4 regions of the Rossellomorea sp. GCM10028870 genome follow, and region 3 is predicted to be linked to each of the others. Evidence: riboswitches for the same ligand, from Rfam matches in the RefSeq annotation. Region 3 holds a riboswitch; each other region holds the start of a gene.
What was found. A riboswitch is a leader RNA that binds a small molecule or an ion and turns the genes downstream of it on or off. The one in region 3 is predicted to bind cyclic di-GMP.
Positions count from the first base shown of each region.

Region 1: another riboswitch for cyclic di-GMP. It lies ahead of ACFQWC_RS22040 (EAL domain-containing protein); the one in region 3 lies ahead of ACFQWC_RS19655 (anti-repressor SinI family protein).
Region 2: another riboswitch for cyclic di-GMP. It lies ahead of ACFQWC_RS17225 (amidase); the one in region 3 lies ahead of ACFQWC_RS19655 (anti-repressor SinI family protein).
Region 4: another riboswitch for cyclic di-GMP. It lies ahead of ACFQWC_RS15570 (hypothetical protein); the one in region 3 lies ahead of ACFQWC_RS19655 (anti-repressor SinI family protein).

Region 1 is NZ_JBHTGN010000007.1:58,147-62,623, forward strand. It holds gene ACFQWC_RS22035 (ABC transporter permease subunit) at 1-1,846, opposite strand, end outside; gene ACFQWC_RS22040 (EAL domain-containing protein) at 1,986-2,696, opposite strand; cyclic di-GMP riboswitch class II at 2,787-2,867, opposite strand; gene ACFQWC_RS22045 (DNA-3-methyladenine glycosylase) at 2,972-3,556, opposite strand; gene ACFQWC_RS22050 (DmpA family aminopeptidase) at 3,653-4,477, opposite strand, start outside.
Region 2 is NZ_JBHTGN010000004.1:193,721-198,197, reverse strand. It holds gene ACFQWC_RS17240 (TetR/AcrR family transcriptional regulator) at 1-295, shown strand, start outside; gene ACFQWC_RS17235 (DUF1284 domain-containing protein) at 368-793, opposite strand; gene ACFQWC_RS17230 (NAD-dependent epimerase/dehydratase family protein) at 809-1,462, opposite strand; gene ACFQWC_RS17225 (amidase) at 1,490-2,377, opposite strand; cyclic di-GMP riboswitch class I at 2,419-2,504, opposite strand; gene ACFQWC_RS17220 (hypothetical protein) at 2,642-2,860, opposite strand; gene ACFQWC_RS17215 (hypothetical protein) at 2,844-2,996, opposite strand; gene ACFQWC_RS17210 (hypothetical protein) at 3,009-3,203, opposite strand; gene ACFQWC_RS17205 (hypothetical protein) at 3,330-4,477, opposite strand, start outside.
Region 3 is NZ_JBHTGN010000005.1:237,896-242,372, reverse strand. It holds gene ACFQWC_RS19675 (hypothetical protein) at 179-352, opposite strand; gene ACFQWC_RS19670 (single-stranded DNA-binding protein) at 377-754, opposite strand; gene ACFQWC_RS19665 (YwpF-like family protein) at 1,023-1,463, shown strand; gene ACFQWC_RS19660 (helix-turn-helix domain-containing protein) at 1,560-1,880, shown strand; gene ACFQWC_RS19655 (anti-repressor SinI family protein) at 1,915-2,052, opposite strand; cyclic di-GMP riboswitch class I at 2,086-2,230, opposite strand; gene ACFQWC_RS19650 (TasA family protein) at 2,617-3,306, opposite strand; gene ACFQWC_RS19645 (XRE family transcriptional regulator) at 3,567-3,896, shown strand; gene ACFQWC_RS19640 (class D sortase) at 3,889-4,477, shown strand, end outside.
Region 4 is NZ_JBHTGN010000003.1:352,445-356,921, forward strand. It holds gene ACFQWC_RS15550 (class I SAM-dependent methyltransferase) at 1-550, opposite strand, end outside; gene ACFQWC_RS15555 (hypothetical protein) at 885-1,259, opposite strand; gene ACFQWC_RS15560 (type B 50S ribosomal protein L31) at 1,320-1,565, opposite strand; gene rpsN (30S ribosomal protein S14) at 1,596-1,865, opposite strand; gene ACFQWC_RS15570 (hypothetical protein) at 2,064-2,300, opposite strand; cyclic di-GMP riboswitch class I at 2,427-2,517, opposite strand; gene ACFQWC_RS15575 (murein hydrolase activator EnvC family protein) at 2,663-4,012, opposite strand; gene ftsX (permease-like cell division protein FtsX) at 4,052-4,477, opposite strand, start outside.

The DNA.
Region 1 (4,477 bases), on a different contig from region 3:
TTTCCTTCACACCTTGTACAATCAACTGCATGGCGATGATGGCAATCATAAAGGCTGCTAACGGAGCAATGACAATCCAGTACTTTCCGGTCATCAGGGAATCTTTAGTGGAACTGATCAGACCTGACCATTCAAATGTCCCTGATTTCGGAGGATCGGGTACCAGTCCTCCTGTAATGATCGTTCCACCCAGGAACAGATGAAACAATCCCAGGTGCACAAGGATGAGAAGCGTTTGGATAAATTGCTGTCCCCATATAATGAATAGTCGTGGTGCCAGATGTGGGAATAGGTGCGTCCACAGCAAATGCCGATTACTTCCCCCTAAGAGCTTCGCCGACAGGACAAAATCCTGTTTTCCTAATAACTTCAGTTCATTCCCTATTAAAACTGTCGTTAACGGCAGCACAAGAATCGTCAAGACGACAGCTTCAAAAACGAGTCTTTCAAAAATGGAGTGTTCCCATCCCAAAACGGGCAATCCCCAAAGCACAGGTCTTAATAGAAGATACGCAATGAGACTTAAAGGCAGGAAATGAATGGAATCAACCATTCGATCAAGCCAGTTTTTCCTGTTTTCTTTTAAATGAAAATGATAGGCAATACCTAGATAGAATCCACCAATCACCCTTAGGGAAGCGACAACCAGTGCAAATAGGAGGGTATACTTTGCCCCGACAATCAGTTGATCGAGGATGCTATACCCGAAGAAATCGGAGCCTAAGATCATCTCTCCAAATGGTTTATGAGGAGGTGCACTGATGATTCGTCCCTCATCGTTCTTCATAAACTGAATTTGTTTAATCGGCTCTTCTTTCATGACTGGATAAAGGAAACTGATAACAATCAAGAGAAAGATGACACTAAAGCCGATGGCAAACTTCCCATTATGCATATGCTGCCACCAAAGCCGTCTAATCGTAGAAAGCCAGCCCCATATCTTCCATTCATTCCACCTCGTTTTATCCCTTTTATATTTGGAATGATCGACGCTTCCCTCCCGATTAATCCATAGATATACACCTTGATACACAACAAAAAAAGGTGTGTAAATCATCATCAGCGAGATGGCTATGACCATCGGTCTGAAGTCCTGGACGATATAATACGTGATTCCTCTCATATTGAAAATCGTTTCAATGATAAATAAGCTCGACAGCATCCCCCAAATAATCAGCTTTCCATGATAAAACAGGCTTGGAGAAATATTTTTCAGTACGTGGGCAAAGAGGATCCTGCCTTTTGACATTCCCTTACTTTGGGCAAACTCTATATGTGGCTTAAGCATCTCTTCTTCCATAATAAAAAGAAGAATACGAAAGAAAGAGATCATGGGAATAATCGATAATGTGATGATAGGAGCAAGAAAGATCTTTTCATCCCCAAACTCTGTAAATTTCATTAATTCGAAGCCGAAATGCTTTATACCATACACAATGAGAAGCTGGAGCATAAACGCAAACATTAAGTCAGGTACCGTCTCAAATAGGTTTAATACTTTCTTTAGAGAAGACGTAACCCATCGGGGCAAAAACACTGTGAATAGTGTAAGGATGAATGCTATTCCCAGGCCCAAACCCAATGCTCCGCCGATAATCTGCAAAGAATACAGATAAGGTCCCCAAAGCATGTCCAGAAAATCGACGGTTATCCCTTTATAGGAATAGCTCCAATTTTCACGGTCCAAAAATACAAAAACAAATTTAATGAACTCTTCAAAGAATCCGACAAAATTATACAGACCCCTCTCCTTAAATACTTCAGGTGCGATACTCACGGCTAAAATACCAATCAACCCGAGAATATAATAGAACATAAATTTCAGCGGAAATGTGAGAAGCCTCATACTTTGATCCCCTTTTTTTCTCTTTTTCCTCAGTTTAATGGAAATGTTAAATATTTTCAATTTTATTTCAATTCCGACAAAACCACTGTAGGTTTCCACGAAAAAAGGTAACTCCCACACTTCAGAGTCACCATTCCATTTAAGCTAATAGTCGACTTGGCCTTCCCAGATAAAAGCCTTGTCCTATTGTAATCCCAATTTCCTCTGCCACTTTCATATCCTGTTTGGTTTCAATTCCTTCTAACACAATTAACGTATCCTTACCGTAAAATTGATTAAAAAAGGACAGGAATCGTTGTTTCTTATCATCTTGAGCCAGATTTAGAGCAAAATAGCGATCCAGCTTAATGATTTCCGGTTCATATTCAATGGATTTCTTGATGGAGGATGTCCCTTGACCAAAGTCATCAATCGCATACCATACTCCATATTGCTTAAGTTCTTTGAGTGACTCTTTTAATAATGGATTCTGCCAGAGTTCCTCCGCACTCGACTCATTAATCTCAAGTACAAGACGCCCCTTAATTTCAGGATGCTTCTTCATGAGGTCATAAAAATAGGTATGAAAGCTTGGGTGAAGAATCGTCGTAATATAAATATTAAGAAATAACTTACAGTTCTTCAATCCATTCTCTGAAAAGCTTTCAAGAGCTTTTGAAATGGATAAGGTATCAAGCTTATATAAGATATTCGCTTTCATGGCAGACTGAAAGACACTTTCAGGGTTTTCGTTATACTTGTTTCGTAACAGGCCCTCATATGCATAGAGGGATTGATGCTTGCCCATTTCATATAAGGGCTGAAAATCATGATAAATATAATCGTTTTGAAAAATAGTAAAGATGTTCATAGGACCCCTATACTCTCTGTTTATTTTTATAGAAGATGTCTAAATGTAAAAAAGCCTTATAAAAAAACCACACAAAAACGTATTCCTACGTTCGTATGTGGTCGGTTGCGCTACTAGCTCCCCTAAATGTAAGCGCCCATCTATCATTTAGGTTCAAAGCTCCCATTCGAATTGTCTGTATTCAATGAAATTAGTCTTATAAGAAAAATATACCACAAACGTAGTACTTATGGGGTGTGTTTTCAATGAATATTAGAAAATTCTTAAAAAAACACTCATCTTGATACATACGGATTGTCTTTAACCCAAAACCTCCATGGATAATCCCTCGCTTCTCCAGTGTTTTCAATTCCTATTCGTTTTCCTTCTACAATGTTTTCTGGCTGGTATCCTCTTGAGATGATGAGAGGCGGTTCTAAATAGCTCCCTCCGTAGTCCTCCATTGTGATGCCTAACGCTTTCGTCAGCTTTCCTGGACCATTTGTCCAATTTTTCTTTATATGACCCGGCCTTCTTCTTTCCATAAGCCCCAACCCTTCAAGTGGTTCAACGGCTCTAATGAGAATCGCTTCAGGCTTCTCTCGTTCACCGCTCACTACATTCACTAAACAATGGGTATGCATAACATATGTATATATCCGGCCTGCTTCATGAAACATGACTTCCGTCCGCTTCGTACGCCTGTTTCCATAACTGTGAGCCGCTCGATCCTCAGGCCCTAAATAGGCTTCCGTTTCCACAATGTAACCTGATGCAGTTCCCTCCTCCGTCTCTTTCATTAATACACATCCCAACAGGGACTTTGCAAGCTCCAAAGTGGGTTGTTCGAAAAAGGAAGGCGGCATAGGCGTATACTTCATGATTTTCACTTCCTTTAACCAAATAGTCAGTACTTATAAGTATTGGTATACCCCATTTACTTGAGGGTTAAATATAATAGAATGTTTAGCTTTTATTTATAGCCTACCCTTAAACAAATCTAAAGGTATGGCTTCCACCTTCCGATCATTCCTGCCCGTTGTGGTTTCTGCTTTACAAAGAGAGTTCCAAATGGCTTCTTCTACGCTATCCACGGTCATTTCAAATAGGGTGGATATGATCGGTCCGTCTTCTTTAATGAAAGAGTAAAGAATCGTGTTATCATTGTCGGGCTGATGTGGAATCCGGTGAGCAGTAGAGAAAGCAAGAACAACATCACCACTTCCATGTGCTGCATACGAACCCGTTCTTGAAAGACCGAATGAAGCACGTTTGGCCAATCGTTTAAGCTGCCTTTCATTGAGAGGTGCATCGGTAGCTAAGATGATCATGATGGATCCATCGGGTATATCCATATCCTCCCCGGTGTGAAGGGTGGGAACCATTAAATCTTTTCTGTGGCCGAAATTCGTTAATACGAGTGCTCCCACTTTATACTTTTCATCTCCAAATGCATACTCCCTGGAGCTCGTCCCTATACCTCCTTTATATCCTAAACAAAGCATCCCGGTTCCCGCTCCTACACACCCTTCTTCAACAGGTCCGGATTGTGCATGAAGAATGGCTTCCCTGGCATCTTCAGGCTTTACATGAAGGCCCCGGATATCATTGAGATAACCATCATTGCATTCTCCCACAACGACATTTACTGTCCCTGTTGTGTCGCCGATTTCAGGTGTTTCGCCCAGCATATATTGAACGGTCCCTTTTAACACATCCCCAACGGAAAGAGTATTCGTCAAGAGAATCGGGCTCTCAAGGACACCCAGCTCCTCCATTTGAATCGTCCCGACTGTTTTTCC
Region 2 (4,477 bases), on a different contig from region 3:
AGGCTTACTAAAAAGCGGGGATCAGCCTGTTCTTTCCTTTGAAAAAGTGGAGGATCTGGTGAAGGATTTCACTTTATCTAACAGGATCAATGAGTCTACACTTGTTCATATGATCGAGGATGCACGTGAAGTAGCAGAGGATGAAAATACCAAAATTTCTCTGGAAGTCATTCAAGAGGAAATTCAAAAAGAGGAAACCCGGCAGGTCGTCATTAAAGGAATGATTGTGAATCTTGAAGAGGACCCATCGCTGAAGCATCTCGTGAATGCCTTGAGACATTTTTATGCATTCTGACCCGAAAGACCCGCTTAGCTCAAATGCGGGTCTTTTTTATTTTATAGGAGAAAGTAGTAAGAGAGCCTTCTCTTAAGCCAGAACTTTTTCTCTCAGCTTCCCGATCCCTTCCTTACAGACCCCATATTCAAGCCAGGAGCAGCCTTTACATAGATGATCAAGATCCTCAGGTTTCACTTTATTAGCCGTTCGGATAATCAGATCTGATTTCATATAGGTTTCCCCGTGTTTCAGCTCTAAATGCCGGAGGACACGGCTATCTAATGATAGAACATGATCATTGGAGTTTTCACTTTTTTCACATACTGTTTTCCCTTTATGTGGACATGCTTGACAGGCGTCATCAAAGGCTTGAACGACCTGAATGGGAAGATCCCTTTCATCATTTCGTATTTCTCCCACTATTTCCGTCATAACGTTTACAAAATCAGGACTATACCCCATGCCTTTAAATCCGTGGGTGCAAAGAAGATGATGTCCCCTAAGTACTCTCTTCATTTTATCCTCCTCTTTTTACAGCTGCTGAATTTGATCCGATTCATGGAAGGTTACTTTTTCACTGACATGGCCATTGGCGGCACGGTACATTCCATAAGCCACTTGACCACCTGAGATGCTTCTGTACTTTTTTAACTTACCTACCATTACCGGGCGGATGGCTCTGGAAAAGATTTCTCCCGCTTTTTCCCCAAGGCGGAATTCATCTCTTTCCCCTAAAAGAAGGGATGGCCTGAAAATGTGCAGGGCAGGATAATTCAGGGCTATTAAGTCTTCCTCGAGCTCCCCTTTCACCTTACTATAAAAGAACGGTGAACCGGAGCTCGCCCCAATAGCTGATATGACCATATATTGTTTGGCCCCATGGTCCTTACCGAGGTTTCCTAGCTGAACGGGGTATTCGTAATCTACCTTTCTAAATGCTTCCTTCGTCTGCGCCTTCTTGATGGTCGTTCCAAGACAACAAAATACATCGTCGATTTCCTCGTGGGGCAGGAGCTTCATCTGATCGAATGGGATGATTCGTTCATCCAACTTCTCATGCTTCACCCCGCTGCTTCTTCTCACGAACGAAATCACTTTTTTATACTCGGGACTCTTGATGAGTATTTCAATCAGGTGTGAACCAACCAATCCAGTGGATCCTTCAACCAAGGCTACTTTCGGCATCTTTCATTCCTCATTTCTTCTTTGTCTCTATTCAGATAGATCCTTCCAGCTTCTGTGATGATGAACTGCGATTCCATTATAGGAAGAATATGTACCATACTGGGCATCAACAAGAGCAAGTTCAGCAAGCATGATTTGCTCTCCATTTTCATGAAATGTCAGGAATTCCCCTTCAGCAGATGGAGCTGTTTCCACTCCTACCTTCACCTTTTTCCCTGCAGCCTGGGCAAATTCCATCTCATTCCTGACAAGTTCAATGATTCCATTCTCCCCATTCGCCAGATCCCGGTATGCCATAACACCAACTTCATCCGTCCTCCCAATCACCCACTGAGCAAGGTTACCTTTTCCTAATTCATTGTTAAATGTTTTCCCATCAAACCAAAATGGAATATCCATCCCTAATGGAAGCTGAAGCGAATCAGATCGAATCACTGCTTCATTCACCATCTTCTGATAATTCAACACCGTCTTGCCGTAGGCGGTTGACCATCCGGATAAAAGGTAAGGCTCCACATCCAAATGAACACCGGTAAATCTTTGATCCTCACTCGTTTCAAACTGGTATTCCTCCAGCCAATCAAAAAAAGCAATGAGGGCGGATTGTCCTTTTACGGTCGCCCATTTTGGAGCCCCGTCCAAGGCGTACACGTGTATATTTTCTAAAGTCGCCATTTGAATAAATAGTTGATAGTGTTCCTTCTCTATGTTCGGGTTCACTTGCAGATACACTTCATCTACTCCATGAACTTTAAAAAATCCGATGATTTCTTCTTTATGTCCGACGATGTCAACCGTATTCCAAAGCCACGTGCTTTTCCCTCTCACGTCCATACCAGCTGCCTTTTCATTTGATTGGTAAGAATTGATACTCAACAGGATCAGACAAATACTCATCTTCCATATTCTATTCATCTTTCATTCTCCTCTTCTTGAGCCTTGACTCTTGTGAGGAGCCTGGCAGCTTGGCGGCCATTCGAAAGACGGGCAGGCCGATAGCTTTTTCAGTCCTTGCTTTTCAACAAGTTTGCCTTTTTCAGTTTGTTTTATTCTTCCTCTTTAGTATAGTCCTTTTTCCTTTATTGAAAAGATGTAATTTTCAATTAATAATCATATCAAAAAAGCGCCAGTCACTTTCGGATTGGCGCTTTTTTATGTACTGCTCATGACACTATTTGCTTATAATTCTTCATCCTCGAAAAATTGCTGTAATTTCTCATCTTGTTCAGGATCTGCATTTTCAGACGCATACGGATTATCCTTGACTCCTGCTGTATCCATATTTGTTTTGATGGCGAGAAATGGTCCTTTCGGTTCCTCTGCGATGACACGGTCGTTTAACTGTTTGAAATCGGGCATGTCTTTATTTCCTTTTTTCACTTTATCTTCTTCCTTCAATCGTTTCACCACCATTCTTATAAGCGATTAGAATAATATCCTCTTCCGTTTGCTGGCGAAGTTCACTTTCCATGTTTCTCACTATATTCAAGGTATCTTCAGACAGGTCCGCTACGGGAAATTCTTTCGTATTCATTCTTATCATCTCCTACCCATTTTCATTGGATTGTCCGATTTCCTTTTCTGCCATGAACCCGTTTCCTTCCTCTACTGCATGATGTTCCTCCACAGACTCTCCCGGAACATAGACTTGACTGGGATTTCGAACCTCATTATTCAAAGTGAATTCCGGGTTTAACGGCGTGTCCATTCGTAACTCTTCAGGTTTCTTATGATCTCTCATCTATTCCACCTCCAGTATTTAGTATGGCTACTGAATACATAATCATGCAAAACACGAAAAATCGACTGGCATCGGGCAGCAAAAAAAGCGTTAAGCAATAACGGTGCTTAACGCCATGAAACTGATTCAAACCCACGTATAATCCCTTCCCCAGCTATCCCGGGCAAGATCTTTGATTTCATCGACAATTTCATTTTCCACAGCAAAGGCATCTCCCTGTTCATAAGGGTTGTAGTGGAAAGCGTATAGGCGGGAAACAAACTCGTGAAACGGAAGTGAGCATTCTCCTTCCAGTTCCCCGTTTTCCATGACGGAAGGTTCGATGCCCTGCCCCCAGTTCTGTGATCCATCATTATTCGGATTATAAAAATAGATCCGGTATTCGCCCTTGGGATCCTGGGTGATTCTCAAAATCGAAACGGCATGGAAGCCAAGGAGCTTTCCATGAACATTTGTGATGAAGATCCCGACTGGATTCGGATAGATCAATCCGTAGTCATCATTGTATTCCGGGTGGTGAGTGGCATAGAATAGGCGAACGAATCCCGGATAGTCAGAAATGAGGCCTGTTAGTGAATCAATGACTGTGCTAAACCCTTTTTGAACCCAATCTCCATAAAATTCCGGATTCACCCAGCGGTGTCCATCTTCCCCTCTAAGCGATACACGTCTCATCATCTCACTATAAATACGGTCAAGATGAGGAACGAGAACAAGTGACACAGGATCAAGCTCTTGATGAAGCTCAGGCGCCAGCCCTCCACTTAATTCTTTCGAATGGACCGGCGTTCCTTCAAACATTATATCGATATCTCCGTCCCTCGCTGCCCGTGGAATCAGTTCGAGTAAGTACCCAGGAGCATGCTGTGCCCAAAGGCTGATCCCCCGCGCTGTTTGACAAGTCGGGTTTAAGCCTTGGCCAATCCCGATCGGTTGACCGAGGACATTGATGACACCGGCCAGAAGGACAGAATTTGCTGTAATTCCGTCTCCAGCTTTACACGAATTAAGGAGCGTCTTCCGTACTTCCGGTCGAATATCAAGCTCTATCAGCCTTTTCAATCCCGGTGATACAGGAGAGGAAGATAATACACCCCGCTCAAGCATAAGGGCGAGTCCATAAACCGATTGCTTTGTGGCTGGATAGATCGCCACTTTAATCAGCTGGAATACGAGCTCCGCATGTTCGTCTAGGTTTGCTTTTCCTTTGTCGTTTAACTGAAGGGCAGCCGGAACAAGCTCTTGAACCTTTCTGCTCAGGAACCTTAGTAGTA
Region 3 (4,477 bases):
CCGACTCAATATGAAGACATTAAGGGGAACGACTACTTTCTTACTCACTGCTACACATGTTTATTTCTAATGAGGTAGGTTTGAGGCATGTTGCGGTGACCATTGGCATTTGAGACAGCTGCTTATTAGGTTGGTTGGATTGTTCGTATGGAAAGAATTCTCGATGAGGGTGTTTTACTTATGATGAGGTTTTCAAAACTGGATTCGGGTACTCGTATCCTTGCTCAAGGGCTGTCACCCGTTGAGATAGATAGAAATTTTCGACGTTCGCTCTTGCTACTTTTTTGATGAGGTCTTCTGTTAACTTTTCCATTCTGTCGATTCTTTGTTCAAGATCTTGCAGTGTGGCCACAACTCCATCTCCCTTATAAAAATATTAGAACGGTAATTCGATTGTTTCTTTCTTGCTTGTCTCTGAAGCATTTACAGGCTCCCGCTTACTGTCCATAAATCTGACATTTTCAGCGACGACTTCCGTTACATACGTACGCTTTCCCTGATCATTCTCATAATGACGGGTTTGTATGCGACCCGTCACTCCAACGACAGATCCCTTTCGGCAGTATTTCTCCATATTGTCTGCAGCCCGGTTCCAAACGGTACAGAGTACGAAGTCTGTATCAATTTGGCCTTTTTGATTCTTGTAGTTACGATTCACAGCTATTGTAGCGTTAAGTATCGATTTTCCTTCCAATGTCTTTCTTGCTTCAGGATCTTTGGTCAGCCTTCCGACGATGGTCACTTGGTTGATCAATTCGCTTCGTTCCCTCCTTTCTCTTAAGGTGTTTTCATCTTACAACCATCTCTCCTATGTTGTAAAATCGTAAATTTCCGAAATTCGAGGCGAAAATGGCTTGAATTTCCGAAATTCCCCTAGGGAGATTTTCTGTTTTTTACTAAAAAGCGGGGTCAAAATCACAAAATTGCATCTTTCGTTCTTTTTTTCATCGAGGAATTTGTTAGGGAAACAATTCCTACTATGATATAATTTTATAAAACCTTTAAATGGGAGATGTTCGTTCATGAAAACCTTTAAAGTTATTTCACTTCAAGTAGTGGAAAACGATGAACTGCGTGACTTTGAAATTGTGGACGGTCTGATTATAAATAAAGAAGATGGACAGAGTACATGGCTCGTCGAAACATATTTGTCGAATGAATATATTGAATTCTTTCAAGAGGCTCAACAAAGGAAGGAAGATTTGGAAATCCAAGTCGTCATTTCTCATAAAGCCAATGACCCGGCTGCTTTCATGACATCCATCCGTTGTATTAAAGAGATGGATGACCATATTAGCATTATGTTTGAGGGGAAATTGAAGAAACAGCGCAACGAATATGCTGAATTACTGTTAGACGACTTAGTTCAAAAAGGATACTCAGGAGAAGAACTCATTCGCGAATTCCGTGAGAAAATGGTATCGAAACCGCGTATTCCGGCCACTGCTAAACCTAGTGTTTAATTATACGAAATTATGTAATATCCATGTGAATTTTTATGATATAATGAAATTAATTTTTGTGACTTCAGTTATGAAGTTCTTAGGTAGGTGTCCCTTGTGATCGGAGAAAGAGTAAAGAAATACCGACAAGAAAAAAGAATGTCTATGACAGAGCTTGCTGAAAAAGCCGGTGTCGCTAAGTCATATTTAAGCTCAATAGAACGCAACCTTCAACAAAATCCATCTATCCAATTTCTTGAAAAAGTGTCAGCTGCTTTAGGAATTCCGATGGATGCTCTATTACATGATCAATCAGAAAATCAGAATATCGACCATGAGTGGCTCAAAATTGCGGAAGAAGCTATGGATTCCGGTATTTCAAAAGAGCAGTTCCGTGAGTTCATTGAATTTAACAAATGGAAATTAGGTAATAAATAAAGTCTTGCGATCGGCTCGCAAGACTTTATTTATATTAAATCACTTTGTACTCGGCTTTCATTTCCTGGGATTGATTATGAAGAAATTCTCTGATTTCTTTTTTAGAAATTCCGGCGTCCAGTGCTTGTTTGATAAGTTCCATCCATTCAAGATCAAGTTCACGATTTGTCAATATAAATACCCTCCCAAAATACATGTATGTATTCCAGGCAATCCAGCCATCATAGTTCTCAAATAACCACACCTTCTACATTCATATATTCAACATGTTTGTGAAGATATGCCTACTCTATAACCTTAGATCTGTGACTTTGCGTCCTCATCTTTCAATAAGTTTGCCTTTATCTGACTCTTCCCTTCGAACTACTTCGATTATACTAATAAAAGTTCCTTTCATTTGTTGTTTTTTGTCAATTCCGTCAATTTAATTTACACTTTTTTCCTACACTTTAACCCATATTCTGACAATATCAAAATATTAAGCGTCTTTTTATTAGAATATCTTGTTAGTATTTGTCGTAAAACTACGAATACATGCTATTTTTATAGCTTTCCAGCTTTTTTCTTAAAGGGAGGACTTTTTCATTAATACTTTGGTAATTACTAGGATTATAGAACGCATGGTTAGATAAGTCAAATCCGCATGTGGGGCAGATCCATTCGCCCGATTCAGTACTACTGTAGGATGGTCTGGTACAGCGGTTGCAGGTTTTTTTGTACATAACATCACCTCTTATTAATATGTCTCTTTCTTTTTTCGTATAAATCTATTTAGAAATATTAAAAGTAACCCTGCAGTAATAAAGGAAATCCCTAAAAATAGTAATTTATACATATCGGTCGCAGTATTTGGTAAATTCAATCCCTTTGATGATAGTGGTTTTGAAGGAAATGTGCTTTTATCTGATTCTGACCTATCAATAATTGGTGTGGTAGAATCAGTATCTTCTGAAGGCTGTGGGGCTAAATTGGATTCTGCCGATATAATGATCTCAAATAGTGCTGAAGTATTTTGATACTCGTTCCCCAGTTCATAGGGAATCATAATTGAAAACATTAAATCTTTCCTTTCACCTTTTTTCAATAATTTCGGTGAAAATCCGTTGAAATTTTTTAGTTTATCATCAAATAGTAAATTTGATGAACTATCCGTATAAACCATTAAATCTAATTCATTAAAAAGCTTCTTATCAGGTTGCTTACTGTTTACTTGAAAAGTATAGCTTATGTCTTCAGTTCCTCCATTTTTAATCGTTAACGTTTTTTCCGTCCAATCCCCAGGTTTCATATTATCTATTTTAAAAAGAAATACTTCATCAGGGATAACTATCAGATCTATTTCGTTCGCTGTAGCCTTTTGTATATTCACTAATCCTGAATAAATGAAAACTACAGTAAATAAAATGATTAGTTTTTTAGAATTCATATTTTCATCCCCTATAATATATGAATATATACTTAATTAATGTTGATTGTTACTGTTTTGTTCTTTTTAAAGAACTTATTAATTCATTATAAGATTCAAATTCTTAATTTGAAATCCTCAAATACATCCAATACACAACTCTAATGAGCAATTATCGGTCATTCTCTCAAAATTGCTTTGTTTTATTAACTTTTTTGTATTTTATAAAATACATTTTGTTCTATATAATGAATTAAACTGTTATAAAGGGAGTAATATTCATGGTAGGTGAGCGGATTAAGAATCTGCGTGAGCAGAAAGGTTTAACAATTAATGAATTAGCATTACATTCTAATGTTTCTAAGTCTTACATTAGCTCCATAGAAAGGGGGCTGCAGAAAAACCCCTCTATTAAGGTATTAAAAAAAATTGCACTTACTTTGGATACTTCTTTAGAAAATATAACCTCTGCGCATAATAAAGTAATTATTCTTGGTGAAGAGTGGATTGAACCTCTTGAACATGCTATTGAGCACGGTTTAACCAAGGAAGAATTTCATGACTTCCTTTCTTTTGTACAATATAAAAGGAGTAAGCATAACAATGAATAGACTACTATTAGTTACTGGATCCATTCTTCTATTAATAGGAATAGGTTGTTCCGTTCTCGCTATTTCGGAAATGAATAAGCAGGAAGAGGCTCAGATGGATTCTTTAAAAGAGGCGAAGAGTTTGGTTCTAAAAGATTCTGAGGAGAATTCCGGAAGTCTAGAATCAGTCAAAATGGAATATCACTTTGAAACCGGTGATGTGATAGGGCTTTTAAATATCCCAAAATTAGGGCGTGAAGTTCCAATCATCTCAGGTACCCATGAAGAGGACTTAGAAAGAGGAGTTGGTCACGTCTCAACAACTAAACTTCCTGGGCAACAAGACCGAATTTTTCTTGCTGGTCACCGGGATACCGTGTTCAAACAAATGGGGGAGCTAAGAAAAGGGGATACCTTATCTATTCAGTTGAAGACTGGTGTATATGAATATGAGATATATGAAACGTTCATTGTGGATGAGACTGATCTTTCCGTCCTTGAGCCAACCTCTCCAGAAGAAATCCTCACCCTTTCCACATGCTATCCATTCGAATACCTTTCAAGTACAGAAGAGCGTTACATCATCAATGCCCGAAAAGTAA
Region 4 (4,477 bases), on a different contig from region 3:
TGTAATAAACCGATGGATGCAAGTGACCTATTGTCGTGTGGAACCCGGATGATTTGAGCTGTCGATCGAGTTCCCCGGAAGAAATGCGATGATCTAAAGGCGGTCCCACTTCTGATTCTATCTTTTCCCAATCCAGGATCAGCCAAATGCCATCTTCCTTCAGCATATCGTGTAAATCCTGAAATACTTTGATCAGATCGGGAACTTCATGCAAGACAAAGGCAGAAACGATTTTATCCAAAGTGCCTTTATTGGAACTGAGGTATTCAAGGGACGATTTCACATAAACGATATTGTCTACATTTTCTTTATTTGCACGGTGTTTCAAATATTCCAGCATTTCCTGCTGCAGATCTACTGCCTGGACATTCGATTCAACCGTTTTCGCAATGGGAAGGGTCAGGTAGCCATTTCCACAGCCCAAGTCGGCGACGATATCGTCTTCATTGAGTTTGAGTAGTTCGAGAACTTTTTCCACCGGTACGAGCTCTTGACGTCTTGGATCCAGGAGCTTTGAAGCCTTATGGTGTTCAAATAAATCTCCGGCCATTGGGAATTCCTCCATTCGTTAAATATACCCTCATATGTATTAGTATCTTAAATCTTTTATATACAAGCAAGTTATTTACTCATAGTGTATCCTATAGGAGAATTATTACAGATAGCATGGAGTAATGTGTGTCGAAATTTTGAATTATAAAAGGATTCCCCATGAAGGAGAATCCTTTATTTCTGCTTTTGTAGTATAGGGGTTTCCTCTATGTTTTTTGCAGTGATTGATCAGTGGACAGTATAGAAAGAAAAACACCGGTTCCCTGCTATTTCCTACTAAGTATTACTTTTATAACGAAATGATTACGATTTAAACTCTAAACTTCTACTTATTATTTAGTATATGCATGATTCATGGAAAAGAAGAAGTATCTTGAATTTATTGCTTCTGTTCCTTTCATCGATCGAATGGTGTCTGTATAATCAATCCACGTTACATTTTGCAGCTTTTGATCTAATTTCGCATTAATCTCTTGTTCGATTTCCCTCATCCGCCTCATCAGCTCTCCAAAGCTCATTTTAAAATGAGTGGCTGCCTGTTGATGAGGAGAGTGTTTCACAAGTAAGGCCATAAATTCCTCAGACGTCTCGGATCGGCTCGCCAATTCATCTTCAAGACCGACCACATATTGATAGATGTCCCTTTTTTTATTCGGCAGGCCTTTAACAATATCCCGTGCGACAATTTCCATTAAATGTTCGTTCATCGTATTCACCTCGGCATAAGTTTATACCTTAACCTATTCTTTGTAGTGGTACGACATGCACTAGTTCATGTTGTATTTTTTCAAGAAGCGTTCTGCACGGCCTCCGCGATCAGAGAACTTCTGTCTTCCTGTATAAAATGGATGCGTGTCCGAACTTACTTCTACTTTTAATAAAGGATACGTGTTCCCGTCTTCCCACTCAATCGTTTCATTGGATGTTTTCGTAGATCCAGTTAAAAAGGAAAAACCGCTGTTCGTGTCCATAAATACCACTTGTTGATACTCTGGATGAATGTCTTTTTTCATTCTTAATTCCCCACCTTGAAGATTAATGTATTACCAACTTGATTTTTTGACGCCGGGTATTTGCCCTTTATGAGCAAACTCTCTGAAAGCGATACGGGACATCTTAAATTTACGGAGATAGCCTCTTGGTCTCCCTGTAACTTCACAGCGACTGTTTAATCGCGTCGGCGAGGAATCCCTCGGCAGCTTCCTTAACGCTTCATAATCACCCTTCTCCTTTAAATCCCTGCGCAAATCTGCATACTTCTGAACAAGCTCCTGACGCTTCTTCTCTTTTACTACCTTTGATTTCTTGGCCAAAATGATTCACTCCTTCTTTAATCGTAATCATTACGTTTTATAACGGAATAATGTCATTAAAACATACTCTCTATCTTTTTGCAATGATATTTACCTGCTATCTTTTGGAGTGAACTTTCCAGAACCGATCTAAAATGAAATCTATTAAAAATAGTTAAAACCGAATACCATTCAACCCGGCATTCGGTTTTATATGTCCTATGCTGCTTTTAAACCTTCTAAAATAAGTATAAAGTATTTAACTGTATCTCCGCTACGGCGATTGATGACTTCAATGTCCATTAGGATTTTCTTAACCTCTTCAGCACCTATACGTTCGATAATTATCTCTGTGATTTCTTCAGCTGTATATTCACCTACATCAGTAGACCTCAAAGCAGTCCTATTCCTTCTACAAAAACTTCTTAATTGCCTTTTTAATTCAGTCAATTCCAACATCATCATCCTTACTACAGATTCAAATCCTACCAAACACGTCGTATAGATAAAAAAGCCCACCAAAAAGGCAGGCTAAATGATACTAATAAACGTTCGGAATAGTATTCATTGTAATCCATTGTTTTCGGTAACCCGGCCATCGTTATTCTCATCTGAGAATGGTAGACCCGAGGCTTTGCGTCCTAATCTTTCAATTAGTTTGCCCTTATCAAATTGTAGGAACTACAGTTGTCATTATACTAAAAAACGTAATGTATGAGAAGATTCTTAATGGAATTAGTGAATATTCTCTAGACTTTCATATAACTAGAAAACCCGTCGTAAAAAAACCCCGCTTCTATTGAAGCAGGGTTTTAAGATTAAAAGTTAATATATTGACGTGGGTTTACAGCATTTGATTTCGATGCATTCCATGAACCTGCATGAAGTTCAAAGTGTAAATGCTGCCCGAAAGAGTATCCTGTGTTACCCATGTAACCGATTCTGTCACCCTTGTTAACTGCTTGTCCAGTGCTTACAGATGAAGAAGCCATGTGGGCATAAACAGTTGTGAACGTTTGACCGTTGATTGAGTGAGTGATGTATACTACATTTCCATAGCTTGAGCTATAGTGACTCTTGATGACATATCCATCAGCAGCTGCAGAGATTGGAACACTGCCGCGCGCTGCGATATCTGTACCATAGTGAAAACGCTTTTTACCGTTCAACACGTCCCAGCCAAAGTTTGTTGTAATCGTTCCGGAAGCTGGAGATGTCCAGGCACCGGCACTTACTGGTGCACTTGGAGCTGTTTCAGCAGGAGCTGAAGAAGAACCACCGCTGCTGCTTGTTGTTGCTTGTTGTTGAGCTGCTGCACGTTTAGCCGCTTCTGCTTCCGCTTGACGCTTGCGCTCGATCTCACGCTGACGTGCAAGTTCTGCTAAGCGTGCTTGTTCAGCCTGGATTTCACCTTCAAGCTGGTGTTCCATTTTAGAAAGCTCATCCGATTCTTTTTGAAGATCTTTTTTCTCTACTTCAAGAGAAGCCTGTTGTGCTTCAAGCTGCTTGAATAACTCAGCTTTTTGAGCTTTTTGACTATCAAGATCTTGTTTAAGAGATTCAAGACTTGCTTTAGTAGATTCTAATTCTGCAAGCTTTGCTTCTACTTCTTCTTGTTTCTTTTCTAATTCAGCCTGATCACGTTTTTGTTCGTCCATGATCTTTTTATCGGCACTTACGATTGTATTTACTGCTGTTACACGGTTGATGAAGTCACCGAAGCTGTCCGCGCCAAGTAGTACATCAAGATAATTTGCAGAGCCGCCTTTTTCCTGGATCGCACGGGCACGTTCTTTTAATAGTTCGTTACGTTCTTTAATTTTTTCTTCTAAAATTTTAATTTCTTCTTTAAGTTTATTGATTTCTGCAGTTGTTTCATCAATCTCTTTTGTTTTTTCAGCTATCTTAGTTTCAGTATCTTTTAATTTTGTACTGATTTCAGCAATTTGTGTTTGGATTTCTTGTTGTTTATTGATGTTTTGGTTAATTTCTGACTTTTTCTCATCAATCTTTCCGTTAATTTCTTCTTTTTTAGAAGAAATGTCATCTTGCTGTTTCTTTAGATCCTCCACGGAGGAATGAGCGTTAGCAGTTGTCCCCAATGTTGGTAGACTTCCGATTGTTAATGCTGCTGCAATTGATAATGATATGAAATACTTCTTGTTCAAGCGGCATGCTCCTTTCAGCTTCTATCAACCTATCAAATTTTACACTTTTAAGAACTTACGAACAGACATAAAGCTTCCCCATGCCCCGATCAAGCAACCCATTAATAGAATTAATCCGTTTACTTGATAGATAAAGGGGGTAAAATCCAATATCTGAATAAAATGGTTTTGTAGTTTTGGTTTAATAAAGTCATAGGCATAGTAGTAACCTGTTGTTACAAGAGCGATCGGGATAATAGAACCTAAAATTCCAAGCCATAATCCTTCTAGTATAAATGGCCAGCGTACAAACCAGTTGGTTGCACCCACGAGTTTCATTATCTCGATTTCCCTTCTTCTTGCGACAATCGTAATTTTTATTGTATTTGAGATGAGGAACATGGCGGTAAACAACAGACCGATGATTAACACCAGGCCAACGTTTCGGCTCATTTCCAGTACGTTAAATAATTTCTCGATCTTCGC